DNA from 4 places in the Cupriavidus sp. H19C3 genome. Region 3 is predicted to be linked to each of the others. Evidence: predicted binding sites of a transcription regulator. Region 3 holds the regulator's gene; each other region holds the start of a gene.
The links. The regulator FliA, encoded in region 3, starts transcription of late flagellar genes. The targets are predictions, from matches to a motif close to CTAAAGTTTNNNNNNNNNNNGCCGNTA.
Positions count from the first base shown of each region.

Region 1 (5,005 bases), on a different replicon from region 3:
CTGCTGCAGCACGAGATCGAGCTGGGCGTTATAGGCGGTGCGGGCGTTGGTCAGCGGCGCCACCAGCGCCATCAGTTCGGGCTGTCCGGTGTCGTGCAGGAACTGCGTGTACTTGCCCAGGGTGCCATTCACTTCCGTGCGCACCGCGAGAATGCGCTCCACATTGCGCGTCACCAGGACCGGATCCTGCGACAGCGCGGCATCGCGCACGAGAATGCCGATTTCCTGCGCACGGCCCTTGACGCCATTGAGACTGAGCACCCGCAAGAGCCTCTGCTCCACCGCGGAATGCATGGCGTCGTTCATGCCATGCAACGACGACACTCCCAGACCGGCCACGGCCGCCAGCAGCAATACCACTGTCAGGAAGGCGAGGGACAAGCGCGTCCCGATCCCCATGTTTCGCAAGCGCTTCACCGTATTCCCCTTCTCTCGATGTCATTTTGGTATGGCAGGAGCGGCGTTTCTCCCCGTGCGGCATACCGCACAGAACCGCTATCGGCGGTCCGGATTCAAGACTTGAGGCGGAAATTGAAATGACGGGTAAAACACCGGCAGTTCGGTGAATTGAGGCGGGGCGCGATACCGTCTAATGACACCCGTGCACTCAGTGGTATGCCGGCAACGGTCTCGCGACAAAGAGCGCGGTGCGATGCGACGCGGGCTCATAAAAAAGAAGCCCACGCGCGGGGTGCTCGTAGGCTTTCAGGACTACTGTGTAAAGAACCGGAAATTTGGCTCAGATAACGAATATAAACCCGCTTACATGAGGTGTAAATCGGCCTTCTATCAGGGAAAGCCCCGATGGCGGGTGTAGCGGTCGAGCCAAGGATGTGACAAAAGTACCTCGGCCAATCACTTTTTGCCTTGTCGATACATTACGGTCACGGCCCGGGAAAGCTTTAGGGTTGCCGGTCGCAATGCAAAAGCAGTTTTGGCAAAAGTGATGACTCGCAGACTCAACTAGCGCAAACTCCCCATTCAGGCAATTGGATAAATAGAGCGATTGCTCTAGATGTCGGCGGGCTGCGCTTTCGTCAACATTTGTAAAATTTTGTTACCCTTCGGCCTGAAGTATTCCCCTCCTCTCCTGGCAATGCCGCTATATCCAGGCAATTGTGGAGCTTGTCGCACTTTTTGGAGGCGACAACCCGCCAACGCCAGGGGCGCAGGATTCCGCGCCGGTACCGAGAGCGAATGTTTCATCCCTCGCCAAGATCAGGCCGCGCCGCCCTTCCATATCTATATAGAAGGGACGACGCCGATCTGCGCGCCTGGTCATCGTACCGTCGTCAGCCGCCAGAACCCTCGCGGGCTCTTCCGGAGAAGTTGTGAAGCAGGAAAAAAAGGCCCCTCGACCCAGCCGAAAACTGCAGCATCTGCAATTCGCGGCGCACAGCGCCAGCCGCAGCGCGGTCGTGGTGCATCTGTCCAATGGCACCCGTCTGACCGGCGTGGTGATTGCATCGGACAATTACATGCTGTTGCTCGGACGGGATCTCGACGACCCGACTCCGACGCTGGTCTACAAGCGCTCCATTACCGTGGTCACGCCGGCCGTGCCGGAAGCCGAAGCCATCGTGCCGGCCGCCGAGACGTCGCCGGACTTCGTGCGGCTGTTCATTCCCCGTACCCGCAAGCGCCGCTGAGCCGGCGGGCGGCCGCGCGCGCCGGCGTCACGCCGGCCGCGCCATCAACTCTCGCAAAAGTCACTCTAAAGCTTCCCACTCGCTGGTCGATAACCCTTGCAACGGAGGCACTCTACCCCTGCTCCTGCAGGCAGCCAACGTTACGGCACCCGCCGGAATGCGTAAAACATTGCAAATAGGAGTCGTACCATGGCGCAAGTCATCAACACCAACATTCTGTCTCTGCAAACGCAGAGCAACCTGAACATGTCGCAGGCTTCGCTGAACAGCGCAATCCAGCGTCTGTCGTCGGGTCTGCGTATCAACAGCGCAAAGGACGATGCAGCCGGCCAGGCCATCGCCAACCGCTTCACCGCCAACATCCGTGGCCTGACGCAAGCTTCGCGTAACGCCAACGACGGTATCTCGATCGCTCAGACGACCGAAGGCGCGCTGACCGAAGTCAACAACAACCTGCAACGTATCCGTGAACTGTCGGTGCAGGCTGCCAACGGCACGAACTCGGGTTCGGACCTGAAGTCGATCCAGGACGAAATCAAGCAGCGTCTGGCTGAAATCGACCGCGTGTCGGCCCAGACCCAGTTCAACGGCGTGAAGGTTCTGGCCAAGAACCAGAACATGACGATCCAGGTTGGCGCGAACGACGCGGAAACCATCACGATCGGTCTGCAACAGATCACCTCGAAGACCCTGGGCATTTCGGGCTTCAGCGTTGCTGGTCCGCAAGGCACCACCGGCACCATCGCCAACGGTTCGGCCACGACCGCGATCTTCGGCAACGGCGCCACCGGCACCAGCGCCACCGGCGTGTCGGCCGCTGACATCCAGCGCGCCCTGGGCCTGAACGCTTCGGCTGCCATCGCTTCGCAAGATCTGGTGCAAGATTCCAACGGCAACCTGTTCGTGCGCGTGAGCATGACCGGCCTGACCGCCGCCGACGACGCAGCACTGTCGGCCAAGGGCTTCGCTGGCAACGGCACCTCGACCTCGACGACGATGTACATCGCTGTCAAGGCAAGCGACGCCGTGAACAACGGTACGACCGCCGGCTTCACGATCAACGGTGGTGGCCTGACGTCCTCGGACTTCCAGCAGACCGCTACGGTGAACCCGCTGGCCACGATGGACACGGCCCTGTCCAAGGTGGACAACCTGCGTTCGGCCCTCGGTGCCGTGCAGAACCGGTTCGAGTCGACGATCAACAACCTGAGCACGACGGTGAACAACCTGTCGGCTTCGCGTTCGCGCATCGAAGACGCTGACTACGCAACGGAAGTGTCGAACATGACCCGCGCGCAGATCCTGCAACAAGCTGGTACCTCGGTTCTGTCGCAAGCGAACCAGACCACGCAAAACGTGCTGTCGCTGCTGCGTTAATCACGCCGCGGATAAGGCCGGGCCGCAAGGCCCGGCTTTTTTGCCGGAATGTTTTGCAGGCAGACCACTGCCTGCAAAGCGTTTCAACAGGACACTGACCCGGGCCTTACCGGACGGAGAAAGACCATGGCACATCCCACTACCGCTTCGACGCCGGCAACGCACGCTGCCGCCCAGTCCACCGCCACCGGCCAGGCGCCGGCCGCGGTCGCTGCGGCAAAGGCATTCGGCAAGGCGCAACGCACGGTGGATGCGGTCACGCAGTCGTCCGCCACCCCGGAAGCGTCCTCCACCGACACATCCGAAGCGATGCGGGAGCTCGTCGACGTGCTCAAAACCACGTCGATCGGCCTGCGCTTCGAGATCGACGACAAGACCCATCGCGTCATCACCAAGGTGATCGACAAGGATACCGGCGAAGTCATCCGGCAGATGCCCAACGAGGAAGTCCTGCGCGTTGCGCGCGCCATCGACAAGCTGCAAGGTTTGTTTGTCAGCCACGCCGTGTGACGACGGCATCCAGTTGAAGAAAAAGACGAGGTAAATAACATGGCAGGAATTTCGAATATCGGCGTCGGCTCGGGTCTGGATCTGCAGTCGCTGCTGCAGTCGCTGCAGGACAACGAGAACCTGGCGCTCAAGCCGATCTCGGACCAGGCTACCAGCTACCAGTCCAAGCTGTCCGCCTACGGCAAGATCAAGGCCGCGCTCGATGCCTACCAGGCTGCCGCCAAGAACCTGTCGAACCCCAAGACCTTCAGCGTCGTCAAGGCCGCCGTCAGCAACGGCATCCTGAGCGCCGCCACCAGCGCCGACTCGGTGCCGGGAAGCTACGCCATCAAGGTCAACAACCTCGCCACGGCCCAGACGCTGGCGTCCGCCGGCCTGGCTGACCAGAAGGCTGCCATTGGCGGCGGCACCATTACCTTCGACTTCGGCAAGGACCTTGCCACCGGCGGCGCGCCGACCAGCACCAAGACGGTCACCATCGGTTCCGATACCTCGCTGCAAGGCATTCGCGACTCGATCAACAAGGCCGACATCGGCGTCAAGGCGAGCATCGTCAACGATGGCTCGGGCACGCCGTATCGCCTGGTGCTGACGTCCGCCAAGACCGGCGAAGACATGTCGATGCGCGTGAGCGCAAGCGACGCCGCCGTTGCCAATGTGGTCGCGTTCGACCCGACGCTCGCGGTCCAGCCGAACGGCGTGCAGGAAAAGGTCAAGGCAGCCAACGCCTCGCTCACGGTCAACAACATCGACATCGTCAGCCAGTCCAATACCGTCACGGACGCCGTGCCGGGTACCACGCTGACGCTCACCGCCACCGGCGACACCACGCTGACGTCGACGCAGGACGACGACTCGATCAAGACGGCGGTGACCGCCTTCGTCAGCGCATACAACGCGCTGCTGACCGAAGCCGCCAACCAGACCGCGTTCGACACCAGCAACAACGCGCTCGGCGACCCGTCCAGCTCCTCGCCGCTGACTGGCGACGGCACGCTGCGCAATATCCAGACGAGCCTGCGCACGATGCTCAATGCCGGCCTGCCCGACGGCAAGGGCGGTACCCTGTCGCTGTCGCAGATGGGCATTTCGTTCGACCTCGACCCGACTAGTGGCGGCCAGAACTACGGCAAGCTGAAGATCGACGACGACAAGCTCGATGCCGCCATCTCGCAGAACGCGCAGGGCATGTCGGCCTTCTTCGGCGGGGTGAACGGTGCCAAGGGTCTCGGCAACACGGTCTCGGACTACATCGATGGCCTGAACGCCGACGGTGGCGCGCTGAGCTCGGTAACGGAAGGTCTGACCGACTCGCTCAAGGCGCTCAACGACAAGTACACCCAGACCCAGGACCGTATCGCGACCACCATGGACCGCTACAAGGCCCAGTTCACGCAACTGGACATCCTGGTATCGCAGCTGAACCAGACCAAGTCGTACCTGACGCAGCAGTTCGCATCGCTGCAGAA
Region 1 is NZ_CP184986.1:2,120,445-2,125,449, forward strand. It holds gene DFLDMN_RS28965 (methyl-accepting chemotaxis protein) at 1-399, opposite strand, end outside; gene DFLDMN_RS28970 (RNA chaperone Hfq) at 1,332-1,649, shown strand; gene DFLDMN_RS28975 (FliC/FljB family flagellin) at 1,839-3,026, shown strand; gene DFLDMN_RS28980 (flagellar protein FlaG) at 3,153-3,536, shown strand; gene fliD (flagellar filament capping protein FliD) at 3,576-5,005, shown strand, end outside.
Region 1: a site for FliA is predicted at 1,715-1,741, ahead of DFLDMN_RS28975 (FliC/FljB family flagellin). Genes of this name have one in related genera too.

Region 2 (5,005 bases), 1.1 Mb from region 3:
CAGATGTCGACCTACGACATGGCCACCGAATACACGGTCGACTACGTGCCGGATGGCTTTACGCTTACCGTCAATTACCGCTACATGAACTATGTGCTGCGCACCAGCACGGCAGAGACACAGTGCAAGGCGGCAGTCCACGACGTTGCCACCAGCCTGTCGGAACGCCGGCAGCACCCAATCGCGGCGATCGATGCACGGCAGATCAGGATGGTCACCACACGCAAGTGGACGGGGGGCATCGCCACCTGTGCCGCGGTGGCACAGGTCGCCTGGCGCCGCTAGCGAGACGGCGGTCGCCCTCGCGTCGCCCCAGCGTCGCCCTGGCGTCGCCCCCCCAGCGCGGTTACTGATGGCGCGCAACCTGCCACGACGTCATCCCGGGCAACGGCAGGGGCACCACGTCGTCGCCAAGCAGGTTGAGCACGCTCGCCTCCAGCCGTTCGATGGAGACCGACTTCGGCAAGTGCTCCACCACGCCGCACAGCTGCAGCGACGACGGCACGCGCAGCCACATGTTGTCCGACAGCAGCAGGATGCGCGCATGCGGCATGGCCTGATGCAGGCGTCGCAGCAGGTACCAGTTGTCGGCGGCATCGCCGGACATGCCGAACAGGACCAGCGCGTCGTCCATGCTTTCCTCCAGGCCCAGGACGGCGGCAGGCTCCAGGCTGCGGACGCTGCCGATGCCAGGCATGCGCTCCAGCATGCGCTGCATGCCCAGTCGTACCAGCGGATGGGATTCGATCACGATCGCAGACATCGGTTTGCTCCCCGTAGTTATTGGTGTGATACGAGGAATGTGCAAAGCGCGTGCCAGCCGCAATGCCAGTTCGTGGCACCTTGCACCGGAAGTGGGCGGCTACCCGCAAACCCTTGACGGCATTGCGCGGCCGGTGGAGTCAGAGAACTGGCGGGCCCACCGCGGCAGGCTACGGACGCCAGCCGCGATGTTACGACTGACGTAACGTGTCACCGCACACGTAACGAAGCGCGTCATGCGGCGGCGCGCCATGCCGCGGCACGTCACCCGGCGATGGCGCATGCCAGCCGGGCCCCGCTCATCGGGGTCGGTTCACCGGGGTCGGCTTACCGGATCAAGCGCCCCGATCCGTTCGCCCCGCCCCCTTGCCCTGCATCAGTTCACCGAAATGCGGTCATCCACCACCCGCACCTGGCCGCCAGGCTTGTCTTCCATGACCTTGAGCACCTTGTGCCCGACCTGCAGCGTCACGCCGCCGTGAATACGCCGCCCGGCCGCGATCACCGCGTTGTCCGACGGCTTCATCTGCTCGGCCAGCTGCGCAATCTCGGCCTCGATTTCGAACAGGTCGCGATTGATCTTGTGCATCGTCGCGCGCGCCTTCTCGCGGACGTCGCCCGTGGCCCGTTCCGGATGCTTGGCGAAGAACGCCACCAGCTGCTGCAGCTTGGCCTGATCCTCCGTCACCTTGCGGCGGCGTGCTTCGAGCGCGGCGCGCTGTTCGTCGGCAAACGGATTGAGGCCCACCTGCACGGTGGTCGCGGTCCCCGCGGGCGCGCCCAGCACCGCCACGCTGACCAGCGCCATGGCACGGGTACGGCCGCCGCTGATGCTGCCCTGCCCGGTCGGCGTCCCGACCACCACGCGCTCGCCCGCGGACACGTCGCTCTGGCGGATGCCGCTCTCGACGATCACCTCGGTCGTCGCCTCGACAATCGCATTCTGGATATAGCGCGCGTGCACCGCGCCCTTGGTGCGCACGCTGGCAATTTCGTTGGCATCGCCGTGCGCGGTCTCGGCCTTGCCGATAATGCCGCCCTTGACGATGACATCGCCCCCGGCCTCCACGTGCGCGGCCTCGATGGTGCCGTTGACCACGACATCGCCGGTCACCTTGACCGACATGCCGGTACGGATATCGCCGGACACGCGCAGCGAGCCGTCGAAGGTCACGTTGCCCGAATGCAGGTCCACCGCTTCCACATCGACCACGGGGCTGACGCACACGCCATGCGGCAGCACCTTGGGCGAGCCGGCGATCACCGCCAGCAGCAGGTTGGGATCGTTGGGATCGGCCGAAACACCGGTCAGGTCGTCGGCGAACGGCGTGTCTTCCACCTCGTCGGCGGGCAGCGGCTTGCCAAACAGGTCCACGCCATCGCGCCCCGCCACCGCGGGAGTGCGACGCATCAGCGCGGTACCGGGATTGACCAGCAGCAGGCTGCCGAGGTCGCGCAGGTCGAAGTGGACGCCTTCATCCTCGACCTGGGCCGGCTTGCGCGGCTGCACGAGGCTGGTGAAGATGGCCGGCGTACCGACCACGGGCGGGGTACCGCGCGCGATCTCGAGGTTCTCGCAGTTGCCCTGGGCCAGGGCTGCCTCGATCGCCGCGAGGTCGAGCGGCGCCGTGACATGCATGCCTGCCGCCGCGCTGCGAATGTCTTCGATCTCGATCGGCCGGCCGCCCTCGGGCGCAACCAGCGTCATGCGCAGCACCAGCTGGTCCGGCGAAACCTCAAGCTCGAATTCGCCGTCGAGCAGCTGGCCGATCACGGCATCGAGTTCGTGTTCGGCAAGCTGGCATTGGCTCAGGAAGGCCACCACGGCCGCCTGGTCGAGGCGCGCGTCCTGCCAGCCGTGCTCTTCCAGGCAGGCTTGCAGCATGGTGCGATCGGGCGGCATGCGGCCCGCATCGGGCACGTAACACGCGCGTACCTGCTCGCCAGGCTGGCTTAATTCCAGGCGCAATCCCCCGTCGGTAATCATGTGTCCCCGTTTCTCTTCCGGCCAGGCCGACACAGGTGCGGACCCATGGGTCCATGATCCTTCCGCGGGGATCCACCGGAATGCCAGCTAATAGTTGTCGTCGATCCGTCATCTACGGCCAGAGGCGGGGGAACTTGAGCCTACAAAAGTAGGGTTGCAATTCGCGTGTGACGCACCGGGCACGGCCAATTGGGTAAACTGGCGGTTGCGGGCGGCGTCTTGATGCCGTTGCCCATCGTTGCCTCAGGTCGTCTTTCATCGCCCGGCGCTTCCGCGCGAAGCGCACCCCGTCATGTCCGCCACTCCGTCCTCGCCCCGCACGCGCGCCAAGCCGGCCGCGCGCAAACCGTCCACCGCGCCGCATGGCGCCCCTGCCGCCCCTGCCGCCCCTGCCGCCAAGGCCGTCAGTGCAGCCCATGCGCCGGCCGCGCCCAACACGCACGAGATCCGTCCGGGCCAGTCCATCGAACTGCTCAAGGCGCTCCATATCCTGACGCGCGACGGCAAGATGAACCAGGACAGCCGGCGCAAGCTCAAGCAGGTCTACCACCTGTTCCAATTCATCGAGCCGCTGCTGCAGGACGTGAAAGACGCGCGCGGCGCCGTATCGCTGGTGGATCATGGCGCGGGCAAGTCGTATCTCGGCTTTATCCTTTACGACCTCTTCTTCAAGGCCCTGCAGGATGCGTCCCATATCTATGGCATCGAGACGCGCGAGGAACTGGTGGCCAGCTCGCAGGAACTCGCCACGCGGCTCGGCTTCGCGGGCATGTCGTTCCTGAACCTGTCGGTCGCGGATTCGATCGCCTCGCCGGCGCTGCCGCAGACCGTCGACGTGGTCACGGCCCTGCATGCCTGCAATACCGCCACCGACGACGCCATCCGCTTTGCGCTGGCCAGGCAGGCCCGCCATATCGTGCTGGTGCCGTGCTGCCAGGCCGAGGTGGCGGCGGTGCTGCGCAAGAACAAGGGCGTGCAGCTGGCTGGCAATCCGCTCACGGAGCTCTGGCGGCATCCGATTCATACCCGCGAATTCGGCAGCCAGGTCACCAACGTGCTGCGCTGCCTGCAGCTCGAAGCGCACGGCTATCAGGTCAGCGTGACCGAACTCGTGGGCTGGGAGCACTCGATGAAGAACGAGCTTATCGTCGCGCAGTACAAGGACCTGCCACGCCGGCGGCCGGCCGAGCGTCTGGCCAACGTGCTCGATTCGCTGGGGCTGGCGGAACTGGAGGCGCGCTTCTTTACGCCCGCTCAGGTCTGACCGCGCGGCTTGCCGTCCTGCGCGGCGGCCGCGTCGGTCGCCTCCCCCTCCCCCCTCCCCCCTCCCCCGCGCCCCGCCATCCACGCCCGCCAGCCGGCCAGGCCAAGCCGGCGCATGGTGGCCTCGTTGCGCGCGTAGATATCCGCGGCATCGGGAAACGCCGCTACCGCACGCTCGATGCTGTCCTCTCGCAGCAGATGCAGGATCGGATACGGCGCACGATTGGTGTAGTTCTCGATATCGTCGGGCGCGGTGCCTTCGAACTGGTAGGCCGGATGAAAGCTCGCGATCTGCAGCACACCGTCGAGCCGCAGGCTTTGCAGCAGGTTGTCGGCGAGGTACAGGAAATCGTTGTACGCGAGGAAATCCTGCAGGGCATCCGGCAGGATCAGCAAGGTGGTGTCGGTCAGCGCGGGATCGGCCGCCGCGAGCCAGCGCAGCTCGCGGTCGAGCGCATCGAACACCGCGGCCTCGTCGGTGGCGTGGCTCACCACATAGCGCACCTGGTCCTTCACATGCACGGCCTTGGCGAACGGGCACAGGTTGAGGCCGATGACGGCGCGTGTCAGCCAGTGACACACCTCGGCGACGACCTGATCGTCGTGGGAAGACAGGGAAGGTTCAGGGGACATGGCGGTACCGCGCGGCAAAGCCTCATTCTACTGCCCGCTGTCCGCCGCGCACCGCCAGCCGTTGCCGCCCGGCCCCGAGCGGCCGGCCGTTGAACAGGTCGCCGAGCGGCCCGGCACGGTCGAGCAGCCACGCGAGCGCCATCAGCACCAGCAGTTCCACCATGGCCAGGCACCACCACCATGCGCCCAGGTGGGCCACGCGCACACCCGCCATGCCAAGCACCGCATGCACGAGCTTGTTCACCGCATAGTTGAAGCCGAATACCGGCAATGTGTGCTGCCCGAGCCAGCACAGCAAGCGCGAGGCCGGCACCAGGACCGCGAGCTGCCACAGCACATAGGCCCCGGCGAGCGCCGCGG
Region 2 is NZ_CP184985.1:4,193,582-4,198,586, reverse strand. It holds gene DFLDMN_RS19400 (hypothetical protein) at 1-285, shown strand, start outside; gene DFLDMN_RS19395 (DNA-binding response regulator) at 347-763, opposite strand; gene DFLDMN_RS19390 (DUF342 domain-containing protein) at 1,139-2,749, opposite strand; gene DFLDMN_RS19385 (class I SAM-dependent methyltransferase) at 3,042-4,013, shown strand; gene DFLDMN_RS19380 (DUF1415 domain-containing protein) at 4,004-4,645, opposite strand; gene DFLDMN_RS19375 (acyltransferase family protein) at 4,668-5,005, opposite strand, start outside.
Region 2: a site for FliA is predicted at 2,862-2,888, ahead of DFLDMN_RS19390 (DUF342 domain-containing protein). Genes of this name have one in related genera too.

Region 3 (5,005 bases):
CCGCGCCGAATGCCGGCGGGATCGACGGCTGCATCATCAGCAAGCTCGACGAAGCGACCCACCTCGGCTCCGTGCTCGATGTGGTGATCCGCCATCGCCTGCCCGTGTTCTACGCGTCCACCGGCCAACGCGTGCCCGAGCACCTGGAACTTGCCCAGGGCGCGGCCCTGGTGGAACGCGCGTTTCTCACGCCGCGCCGCGGTTCCCTGTTTGCTGACGCCGATGCGGCACGCCGCCAGGCGGCCGCGGCCGAGGCGGCGCCGACCGCCGCACGCCAGGGCGCCGGTGCCGACGACGTGCTGCGTTCGCTGACCGACAGCGCCAATGCCGTCGGCGTCTGCGTCGACGAGCTCAACGCACCGCAATACGGCTTTGAACTGGCCCGCTCGCTGTGGCAACAACGCGGCATCGGCGGTCCGGCGCTGCGCCAGATCGCCCAGCAGGTGCGCCTGACCATGTGCCGCGATGCCGCGCGCGCATGCGACCGCTATGTGCTGGCCGTGACCGGCACCGCCACGCTGCCGACGCAAGGCCGCCGTGCGCCGCAACTGCTGCAGCAGACGCTGTGGCTGGCCGATCGCGACGGCATGCCGCTCGCGACCACCATGGTGCCGGCGGCGCGTGCGCGCCAGACCATGGCCGAAGCCGAGGCCGAGGCGGAAGCCGCCACCGTGCGCGCGACCCTCGCCGCCGCCCGTACCGTGGTCAACGTCAATAGCTCGCTGCCGTCCACCACCACGCTGGCGCGCTGGCAACAGATCAACGAGCGTTGGGTGGCGTCGGTGCGCAAGACCTCGCGCGTGATCGCCGACGGCATTGCCAACAAGCTCGACACCGTCGCCGACACGCTGACCTTCCATGCCATCGGCGAACAGTCGTGGCGCGAGCGCGATGCCGTGCATTGGCTCGGCCAGTGCCTGGTGCGCGTGCCCGAAGGCCAGGTCCGTACCGCGTCGCGCGGCAAGGGCGGCGTCGAGGTTGGCATCGATGCCTGCCTGGTGGTGTCGCGCCTGGTCGACCGCGATTCCGGCGAGACGCTCGCCACCGACTACGTGCTGTGCGATCCGGCGCTTGCCGACGATGCCGCGCACGTGGTGCGCTGGTCCCGCTGGGCCGAAGCCGCCGACGAACAGTTCCGCACGTTGCGCCACGCCATCGAGCACTTTGCGCAGGACGCGGACACCGATGGCAGCGTCGACGTCAATGCCAGCCTGGTTTCCGTGCAGCTCGGCCTGACCACGCTGCGCCTGCAGCATGCTCCGAGTCCGACCGCGCCGGCCTTCCTGTCGCGGCTGGCCGGCCGCGCCCAGGCACGCGTCAATGCGCCGGTCGCCGGCACCGTGCTCAACGAAGGCATGGGCCGCCTGCTCGCACTGCTCGACGTGCTGGAAAATTATCCGGGCCGCCAGAACGTGGCCACGGCGGAAGACATGGGTGCGTCGGCAGCGACGGCCGGTGCGTTGGGTGGTGCGTTGGGTGGTGCGCTGGGTGGTGAGACCGCGGGGGCGCTGGGTGCCGTGGCATCGCAGCCGGCCATGCCGCACGCCGCCGCCCAAGCCGCCGCACACACCGCCGCATATTTTGCGGCTCCGCTCGACACCATGGCGGACACCGTGCCGCAATTCGCGTCGCTGGGGGGAGTAAGCCTTGACCATGTTGGGCTCCGATCAGGCCGAAAGCCTGCGCCGCATGCTCGCCCCGCGCGTGACGCGGCGCATCGCGGTGGTGGGCAGCGAACCTGGCGCCGGCGCCACCACGGTGGCGCTGGGCCTGGCCAACGCGCTGGCATTGCAGGGCGAGCGGGTGCTGCTGGTCGACGAGGACCGGCGCGGCGAGCGTGCCACGCGCCTTGCGGGCGCCACGCCCGCGGCCACCCTCGCCGATGTGCTGGCCGGCCGTACGCCGCTGGCCACCGCGCTCGGCACGCGCCCGTCCAGCGGCGTGGCAGTACTGCCGGCCGGGCAGGTACCGGCGGGCGCGACGCTGGATAACCGCACCGTGCCCGATATGCGCACGGTCATCATCGACGCCTGCACGGAGGCCGACGGCACGCTGTCCGCCACTGCGGGCGACGCGCACAACTTCGTGATCGTGATGCGGCCCGAGGCCGCGTCGATCACCGCCGCTTATGCGTGCATCAAGCGGCTGCATCACCTCTATGCGTGCCGGCGCTTCCACCTGATCGTCAATATGGCGACCAGCGAGGCGGCGGTCAGCGCGATTACCGGGAACCTGGCGCGCACCGCGGGCCAGTATCTCGGCGTGGAAGCAACCAGTGCGGGTGCGTTGCCAGTGGATCCACTGGTCGTGCGCGGACTGCAGCTCGGACGCTGCGTGGTGGAGGCCTTTCCGGCCGCCGCGGCCACCACGGCGCTGCGACGCGTGGCCAGTGCCATCAATGGCTGGCCGCTGCGTGCGGAAACAGCGGCACCGCGCGGCATGGCTGCAGCCATGCCGGCGTGAGGACAGAACAAGAAGTCATCGAGAACAAGACCGACCCCAAGCCAGCCAGCCAGCCCCAATGAGAGGCCCTGGCCCAGAAACCAAGCATTTACGAGAATTCCACCATGTATACGATTCAGGGAAAGCTCGAACAGGCAGACGTGGTCAAGACACATGCGCCGCTGGTGCGACGGATCGCGTTGCAGCTGGCGGCCAAGCTGCCGGCCAGCGTTCAGATCGACGACCTGATCCAGGCCGGCATGATCGGCCTGCTCGATGCGGCCAAGCGTTATGAGGACAATCACGGCGCGCGCTTCGAGACCTATGCGAGTCAGCGCATCCGTGGCGCCATGCTCGACGAGGTGCGCGCCAACGACTGGCAGTCCCGCAGCCTGCGGCAGTTCACGCGCCGCATCGAACGTACGCAGCGCAGCCTCGAACAGAAGCTCGGCCGCACGCCGGTCGATTCGGAAGTGGCGGCGGAGATGGAGCTGCCGCTCGAGGAATACCAGCAACTGCTCAACGAGGTGTACGGCTGTCAGCTGCTGCACTACGAGGACTTCGAGCGCTCGGGAGAAGAAGACTTCCTCGACCGCCACCTCGGTGTGTCGGAAGAAGCCAACCCGCTGACGGTGCTGATGGAAAGCGGCATGCGCGAAGCGCTGATCCGCGCCATCGACAAGCTGCCCGAACGCGAGAAGCTGGTGCTGTCGCTGTGCTACGACCAGGAACTCAACCTGCGCGAGATTGGCGCCGTGCTCGAAGTGACCGAGTCGCGCGTATGCCAGATCCGCAGCCAGGCCATCACGCGCCTGCGCAACCAGCTGCGCGGACTGCTGTGATGGCGCGCGGCCCGATTCTCGCCCCGACTCTCGCCCCGATTCTGGCGACGACTGCGCTGTGCGGCCTGCTGACCTCGGCCCCCTCGGCCGCCCAGGTCCGCCAGGTCGGGTACGCACAAGGCATGACGCGAACCACGCTTGAGGTCGGGTCGCGCCATGCGTGGACCAACTCGGTGGTCGGTCCTACCATCTCGGGCCGTGGCCAGCGCGCGGTATCGGCACCGCTGATGCCGAGCGGTGTCATGCCGCAATCGGAGGGCGTGATCACTTCGGTGCGCTGGCGCTACAGCTTTCTGCGCGTGCCGCCGGTGGAGATGCAAGCCTATCTGTGCAATGCCGACCGTTGCGTCCTGCTGCCATCGGCCGAAGGCAAGACCGACGCATTCCGTGGCGACGATGCCAGCAAGGGCTTCGTGTTCGCCTTCCGCGTGCCGGGGCAGGGCATCCTGCCCACGTTGCGTGGGCGCAGCAACGAGGTCACGGTCAGCTATCGATAGGGAATCGACGCCGGCATGCGGCGCGATATGGGCGAGCGCTGTGGGGGAAGTGGTGCGGGGGGAGGGTATGGGGACGCTCAAGGACTGCGACCCGACCCAAGCCAATCGCGGCACCGCCCTTGGCCCGCATCGTATCGACACGGTGGGGCGGAGTCGGTAGAGCGGTAAGCGGAATGCGGTAAGGATCGGTGGCCGAGTCGCCGTGGCACGCGGCGTCAGCCGGCAGCCAGCGTCACCCCGGTGCCGGCGCTCTGCGCCTTGCCGTCGCGGCCATACATTTCGTTGGCGACTTCGCCGCCCTGGCGCAGCACCTGGATCGCTTCCTGCGTGAACTCGAGATGGGCGTTGACGATCGCGCCATTCACCTCGTTCGACTGCTTCGCCTTCTGCGCGAAGAACACGATCTTGCGCCATGCATCGGCCACCGCCGGTTCGACCTCGCGGCCGATCAGCAGGCCACCGGGGCCAACGCGCAGGCCAAGCGCGATCATCTGTGCCTCGCGCGCGGCGGTTTCGCGGGTCAACGCCTGAGCCAGTTCCATCTTCCTGCTGAGCAACTCGCTCAGTACCTGGAAATCGCCACGCTTGAGGGCGTCGCGTTCCTCCGCAAGGGCGCGGCCAAAGGCCACGATGGCGTCAGCTTCACGCTTCAGGGTCTGGATCAGGGTTTGAGTCATGTCAGCGAGGTTAGTGAGTATCGCCCTGGGCGAGCTCGCGCAGCGACGCGAGCAGGCCGTCGGCAATCTTGCTGGGATCGATCTTGATCCGGCCTTCGGCGATGGCCGTGCGGATCTCTTCGACCTTGGCGGTATCGATATCGTCGTCGGTGTCGTTGACGAGGCGTGCACCGATCTCCCGGACCTGCGCCGCCAGCGGGCTGACGCGCACGCCGGTCAGGGCGGCGGGATCCTGCGCCGTCGTCGCGTTGGACGCCGGCCGGGCGCTATCGCCGGCAGCCTTGTCCGCCGGCCTGGACGTAGTGGATTGGTTGATCTTCACGGGGTATTCCTTGCTGGTTTCCTCTGACTTAACGGACGCGGGTCACCGGAACTTTAGGATTTCGGTGTGCCGTTGCGAGCGCTTTTCCACACTTTTTGGGGGGATCGTACGCATTCTCGCACGACCCTTCTACGCCGGACGCGTCACTACCCCAACCAGCCGTCATCATCGGGAAAACCGGCGACAACTTTCATCTTCTGCGTTGAATCGGATTTGCTATCGGCA
Region 3 is NZ_CP184985.1:3,107,982-3,112,986, forward strand. It holds partial or broken gene flhF (flagellar biosynthesis protein FlhF) at 1-1,433, shown strand, start outside; gene DFLDMN_RS14290 (MinD/ParA family ATP-binding protein) at 1,654-2,463, shown strand; gene DFLDMN_RS14295 (RNA polymerase sigma factor FliA) at 2,568-3,284, shown strand; gene DFLDMN_RS14300 (flagellar protein FlhE) at 3,407-3,781, shown strand; gene DFLDMN_RS14305 (flagella synthesis protein FlgN) at 3,997-4,458, opposite strand; gene flgM (flagellar biosynthesis anti-sigma factor FlgM) at 4,469-4,780, opposite strand.

Region 4 (5,005 bases), on a different replicon from region 3:
AGCTCCGGCGGCCACCTTTCATGGATGGAGTGCCGGGTCCACCGCCACCGCCGCGAGTCTTTCCGCCAGCGCCGCCGACGCCGGCAGCAGCGGCGCTCTCACCTCCGCCGACATCCAGCCGTTTGCCGCCAGGCACGCCTTCAATGGCGCGGGGTTGGGCTCCGCGTAAAGCTCACCGATCAGCGGCACCAGCGCATGGAAGATCGCCCGGGCCTCGTCCAGCCGCTGCGCGCGTACCGCCTCATGCAGCCTGGCGAACCGGCGCGGCGCCACGTTGGCGGAAGCCACGATCGCGCCGGCGCCACCCATGCACAGCGTGGCCAGCACGTTGAGGTCGTCCCCCGCCAGCACGGCCAGGCGTCCGTCCGCGATCAGCGCCAGGGTCTTGGCCACAGAGCCGCCGCAGTCCTTCACCGCCACGATATTGGGATGCGCGGCCAGCGCGAGCAGCGTCTCGACGTTCAGTGTCACGCCGGTGCGATAAGGTATGTCATAGAGCACGAGCGGCACGGCGCTGGCATCGGCCAGCCGCTGGAAATGCGTCAGCAGCGCGTCCTGCGACGGACGGATATAGGGCGGCGCGGCCACCAGCAGCCCGGCCAGACCATGCGCGGCGGCCGCCTGCCCCGCCGTCCTCAGCCGGGACAACCCGGTCGCGCGCTGCACCAGCGCGGGCACGTGCATGCCGCCGAGCCCGGCAATCACCGGCAGCGGACCGGCCGCGTCGAGCACGGTGTCGAGCACCGCGTCGTATTCCGCGCCATCGAGCGCATAGGCTTCGCCGGTGGTGCCAAGCGGCACGAAGCCGGCGACGCCGGTGCCGACGTAGTACTCGACCATCCGGCGCAAGGCCCGGTGATCGACGGCACCGTGCGCGAACGGCGTGACAAGGGGCAACCAGATGCCCTGGAAGACGGGCGGACAAGAAGGCGTAGCCATGCAAGAACTCCTGAGTCGACCGTACGAAGGCCGTTCAGACGGGCACGGAGGCGGAGCAGGAGGTGACCGGAGGCGCGGGTAAAACGAAGGGTAAAACGAGGGGAAAAACGAAGACCCGCAGCATCCTCGGCAAGCGCCGGGAGATCCCGACCGTCAAGCCGCTGTTCCGTCGCCCATCTGACGGAACAGCGCGCTCCGGTCAGATGAGCGACTGTTTTTTGGCTTTGGCGACGCGACACGCCGCAACGCTGCCGGCCATCGGGGCGATGGCGGCGCGTCGGCTGAATCCGGAACGGCGGGTGGCGAGGTCCATGGGCGTCGATTGTAGTGCAACTCAAGAATCGCCGCCGGCTGCCGTTACCGTACGGTGCAGGGCACCACATCCGTGCGCTGCCCTGCCTTGTTCAACCGACCGGACGATATACATGGATACATCCGTTGTCAGTGCCGCCAGCAACGCCGGGACCAATCCCGTGCCGCTGCTGATGCTGCGCAAGACGCTCGACATGCAGGCGCAAGGCGTCATGGCATTGCTGCAAGGCATGCCGCAGGTCAGCGTCCCGAGCAATCCACCACACCTGGGTCAGAACATCGACATCAAGGTCTGACGCATCGGCGACGCGACGCCCCCAACGCGCGCGTCGCCACGCTCGCGCTCGCTGTTTGTCGTTATTTTGCTGGCAGCAGCCCGTCGAGGTCGGCCATGTTGACGCCCCTGCCGGCCGTGGGCGGCACGGCGCCCGGCAACCTCGGTGCCGCCATGGCGGCGGGCGATGCAGCCGGTGTTGCGGCGGGCGTCGCCGCCGGTGTCCCTGTCGCCGCCGGCGTGGCTGCCGGCGCCGGCTTTGCGGTACTGCCGCCCTCCGGCAGGCGACCGCCCGATCCCAGCGCGATCGGGCTGCAACCGCGCAGCATGCCGTCCTGCTTGAGACTGTTGGTGAGCTCGATCGCGAATACCGCGCCGCGCTCCTCGATGGGAATCATCGTGCCGCCGCGCGCAAAGCCGAAGTTGCCGCGCCAGACCACGCGGCGCTCGTGGACATCGCGCAGAACCATGTTGTAGCGGATCGAGAGACGATCGCCCACCGCGTTGACCACGCCACCTCCCTGCTGGATCGTCATCAGCGTATCCGGATGGAAGGCGGCCGCGTGCCTGGCCGGTTCCGACTGGTCCAGCTCGAGCCCCGTCACTTCCTCGAAAGCCACGGTGCTGCCGCACTGGGCGCCGATCTCGCGCAGCTTGTCGCGGAACGCGCCAGTGAACCCGGGCCCCCAGCCCAGCCCGGCGCCGCCGATGACAAACATCCGGCCCGGCTTGGCCGTGTAGTCGGTGGCACGATTCGATTGCACGACGGTGGCGGGCGCGCAGCCCGCCAGAATCGCGACCGTGACGGCAAGCGCCGGCACACACAGCATGCGTTTCATAATCCCTCCCTGGACGTTCCCGTTTCCGCTTGCTGGCGCCTGCCCACCGGCGGCGCCCCCGGCGCGGCGGCGGATGTCGGCGCCTTGGCCGCGCGTGCCTGGGCCACCTCCGCACGATAGTTGGCGATGGCCATGGCGGAACGCGCCGGCACCTCGGCAATCCAGTTGGCGGGGATGGCGAAATTGACGTTCTGCGCCTCGCGCAGGCTCATGTATGGCACGCCGACCAGACGGCCATCGGCATCGAACAGACCGCCGCCGCTCGATCCCGGCGATACCGGCGCGCTGATCTGAATCTGCACCAGCTCACCGCTGTCGTCGCGGTGGAGCGACGCGATCAGGCCGTCGCTGAGCGTCAGTTCCAGGCCGCGCGGCGCGCCAATGGCGTACACGCGCTGGCCCACCTTGAGCGTGGTAACCGGCGCCACCGGCACGGCCGGCGCCCGCAGGCCGTCCGCGCCGAGCACGCACAGGTCCCGGGCGGTATCGGCGTACTTGAGCCTGGCCGGAAGTGATTTCTGTTCGCGCTTGACCGTGATGACCTTGCCCTGGCGCAGCACGTGGCAATTGGTGGTCAGTTCGTCCCGGCCGGTGACGACCGCACTGCCGATGGCGATCTGGTGTTGTTGCCCGTCCTGGACATGCACGACCCAGATGCTGGCAGAACGCCGTTCATAGAGATCGGCGGCGTCCATGGCATGGCTGGCAATGCTGACCGTCATACCGGCCAGCAACATCCCCAGGCTCCGATGGAGGGTGTCCATGAGCTGATCTTCTGCTTCTATTCGTACGCCGGTTGGCCGGCGTTCTGGTTATGGTCCCGTTTTTCCCGTGGCGATAGATATTCACGGCCGGATTGACATCGTCGGCGCAGTTTCGCCAGGCGCAAGCCAACCCTATATCATCCCGGGACAAGACTATAAACCGAAGCCGGAGGGCTTTGCGGAAAAACACCGAGTTGTGCGAAAACGCCAACTGACGGGGGTCCTGGCCTCACGCCGGCATCGCCAAGCGTAGGCGGCTCGTATTAGAATCAGCCGCTCGCCCGTCATTTGATACCGCCGGCCTGGTGGATTTTCCCGGAGATTGCGTTTTGCCCCAGCCTGGCTCATTTGCGGCTTATTCCCGCACGCCACGATCCGTGCCGCTTAAGGGGCCGCTTAAGGGGCCGCTTAAGGGGCCGCTTCAGAGCCCGCTTCAGAGCCCGAATCAGAGAAAACCACGTTAAGGAGCGCATGACCTCGTTATCGTTTGATGTGGCTCTGGCTCGGGACCCCGCGGAGCGCGACTACGTCTCCATGGCAAACGTGGAGAGCCTCGCTGCCCGACCGGGAGGCGCCGCCGACGACGACGGCTGGGCGCTGCTCGAAGCCACGGGCGGCCTGGCGCTGCAAATCGGCGCGACCGGCTGCATCCACCGCGCGACCGATGCGTCCGCGCAACTGCTCGACTATCCCCGCGAATACCTGCTGCGCGCCTCGGTCCTCGACATCGTCGCCGTCGACGAACGCACGCGCCTCAACTGGCTGCTGCAGCGCTGCGCGCAGGACGGCAGTCCGCGACGCGATCGCTTCCGTTTTGTCTGCGGCATTCGCAGCAGCCGCTGGATCGACCTCCGCATTTCGCGGCACGCCGATGGCGATCGCCCCGAGCTGCTGCTGATGGGGCACGACGTTACCGACTACGTGGAAAAAGAGCGGCAACTGGTGGAGATGTCCTACCAGGACCCGCTCACCGGCGTCGGCAACCGCGCCTATATCCGTAACCGCATAGCGGCATTCACCGCGAGCGGCCAGCCCAACCCGCAGCTGTTCGCGGTGGCGCTGATGGACCTCGACGGCTTCAAGAAGGTCAACGACTCGCTCGGCCACGAATTTGGCGACGCGCTGCTCAAGGAAATCGGCAAGCGCCTGCAGGACGCCCTGCGCTCGCGCGAAATGGTCGCGCGCCTGGGCGGCGACGAGTTCGTGCTGCTGCTCGAAGGCCTGACCACCGAGTCCGATGCCATCCGCATTCTGGAGCGCGTGATTCACGTGTGCCGGCAGCCGTTCCACCTCGGCGGCTGCCAGGTGCGCATCACCACCAGCATCGGCCTTGCGTTCTCGGGCGAGACCTCGCTCAACGAGTCGCAATGGCTGCGCCGCGCCGATCTGGCCATGTATGAGGCCAAGGCGCTCGGCAAGAACCGCTATTGCCTGTATTCGCCGGAGTTCGAGCACCGCCTCGACGAGCAGTTCCGGATCGAGCAGAGCATGTTCGAGGCCGTGCAGAACGGCGAATTCCTGCTGCACTACCAGCCCATCGTCTGGCCCGGCAGCGGCGAGGTGTGCGCAACCGAGGCCCTGATGCGGTGGGAGCATCCGCAGGGCGCGATCGCGCCGGACGTGTTCATCCCGATGGCCGAGAACAACGGGCTCATCAAGCATCTCGGCGCGTGGGCCCTGCGTTGCGCGTGCGCGCAACTGGCCAGCTGGGATGCCCAGGGCATTCATGTGCGGCATATGTCGGTCAACGTGTCGCCGGTGCAGTTTCGCCATCCGGGCTTTCTCGACAGCGTGCGCAACGCCATCCACGACGCCGGCATCGCGCCGGACCGCATCATCCTGGAGATTACCGAAAGCGCGCTGATGACCGATCCGGC
Region 4 is NZ_CP184986.1:1,488,333-1,493,337, forward strand. It holds gene dapA (4-hydroxy-tetrahydrodipicolinate synthase) at 19-939, opposite strand; gene DFLDMN_RS26220 (YjfB family protein) at 1,365-1,547, shown strand; gene DFLDMN_RS26225 (hypothetical protein) at 1,609-2,364, opposite strand; gene DFLDMN_RS26230 (S1C family serine protease) at 2,361-3,128, opposite strand; gene DFLDMN_RS26235 (putative bifunctional diguanylate cyclase/phosphodiesterase) at 3,600-5,005, shown strand, end outside.
Region 4: a site for FliA is predicted at 1,273-1,299, ahead of DFLDMN_RS26220 (YjfB family protein). Genes of this name have one in related genera too.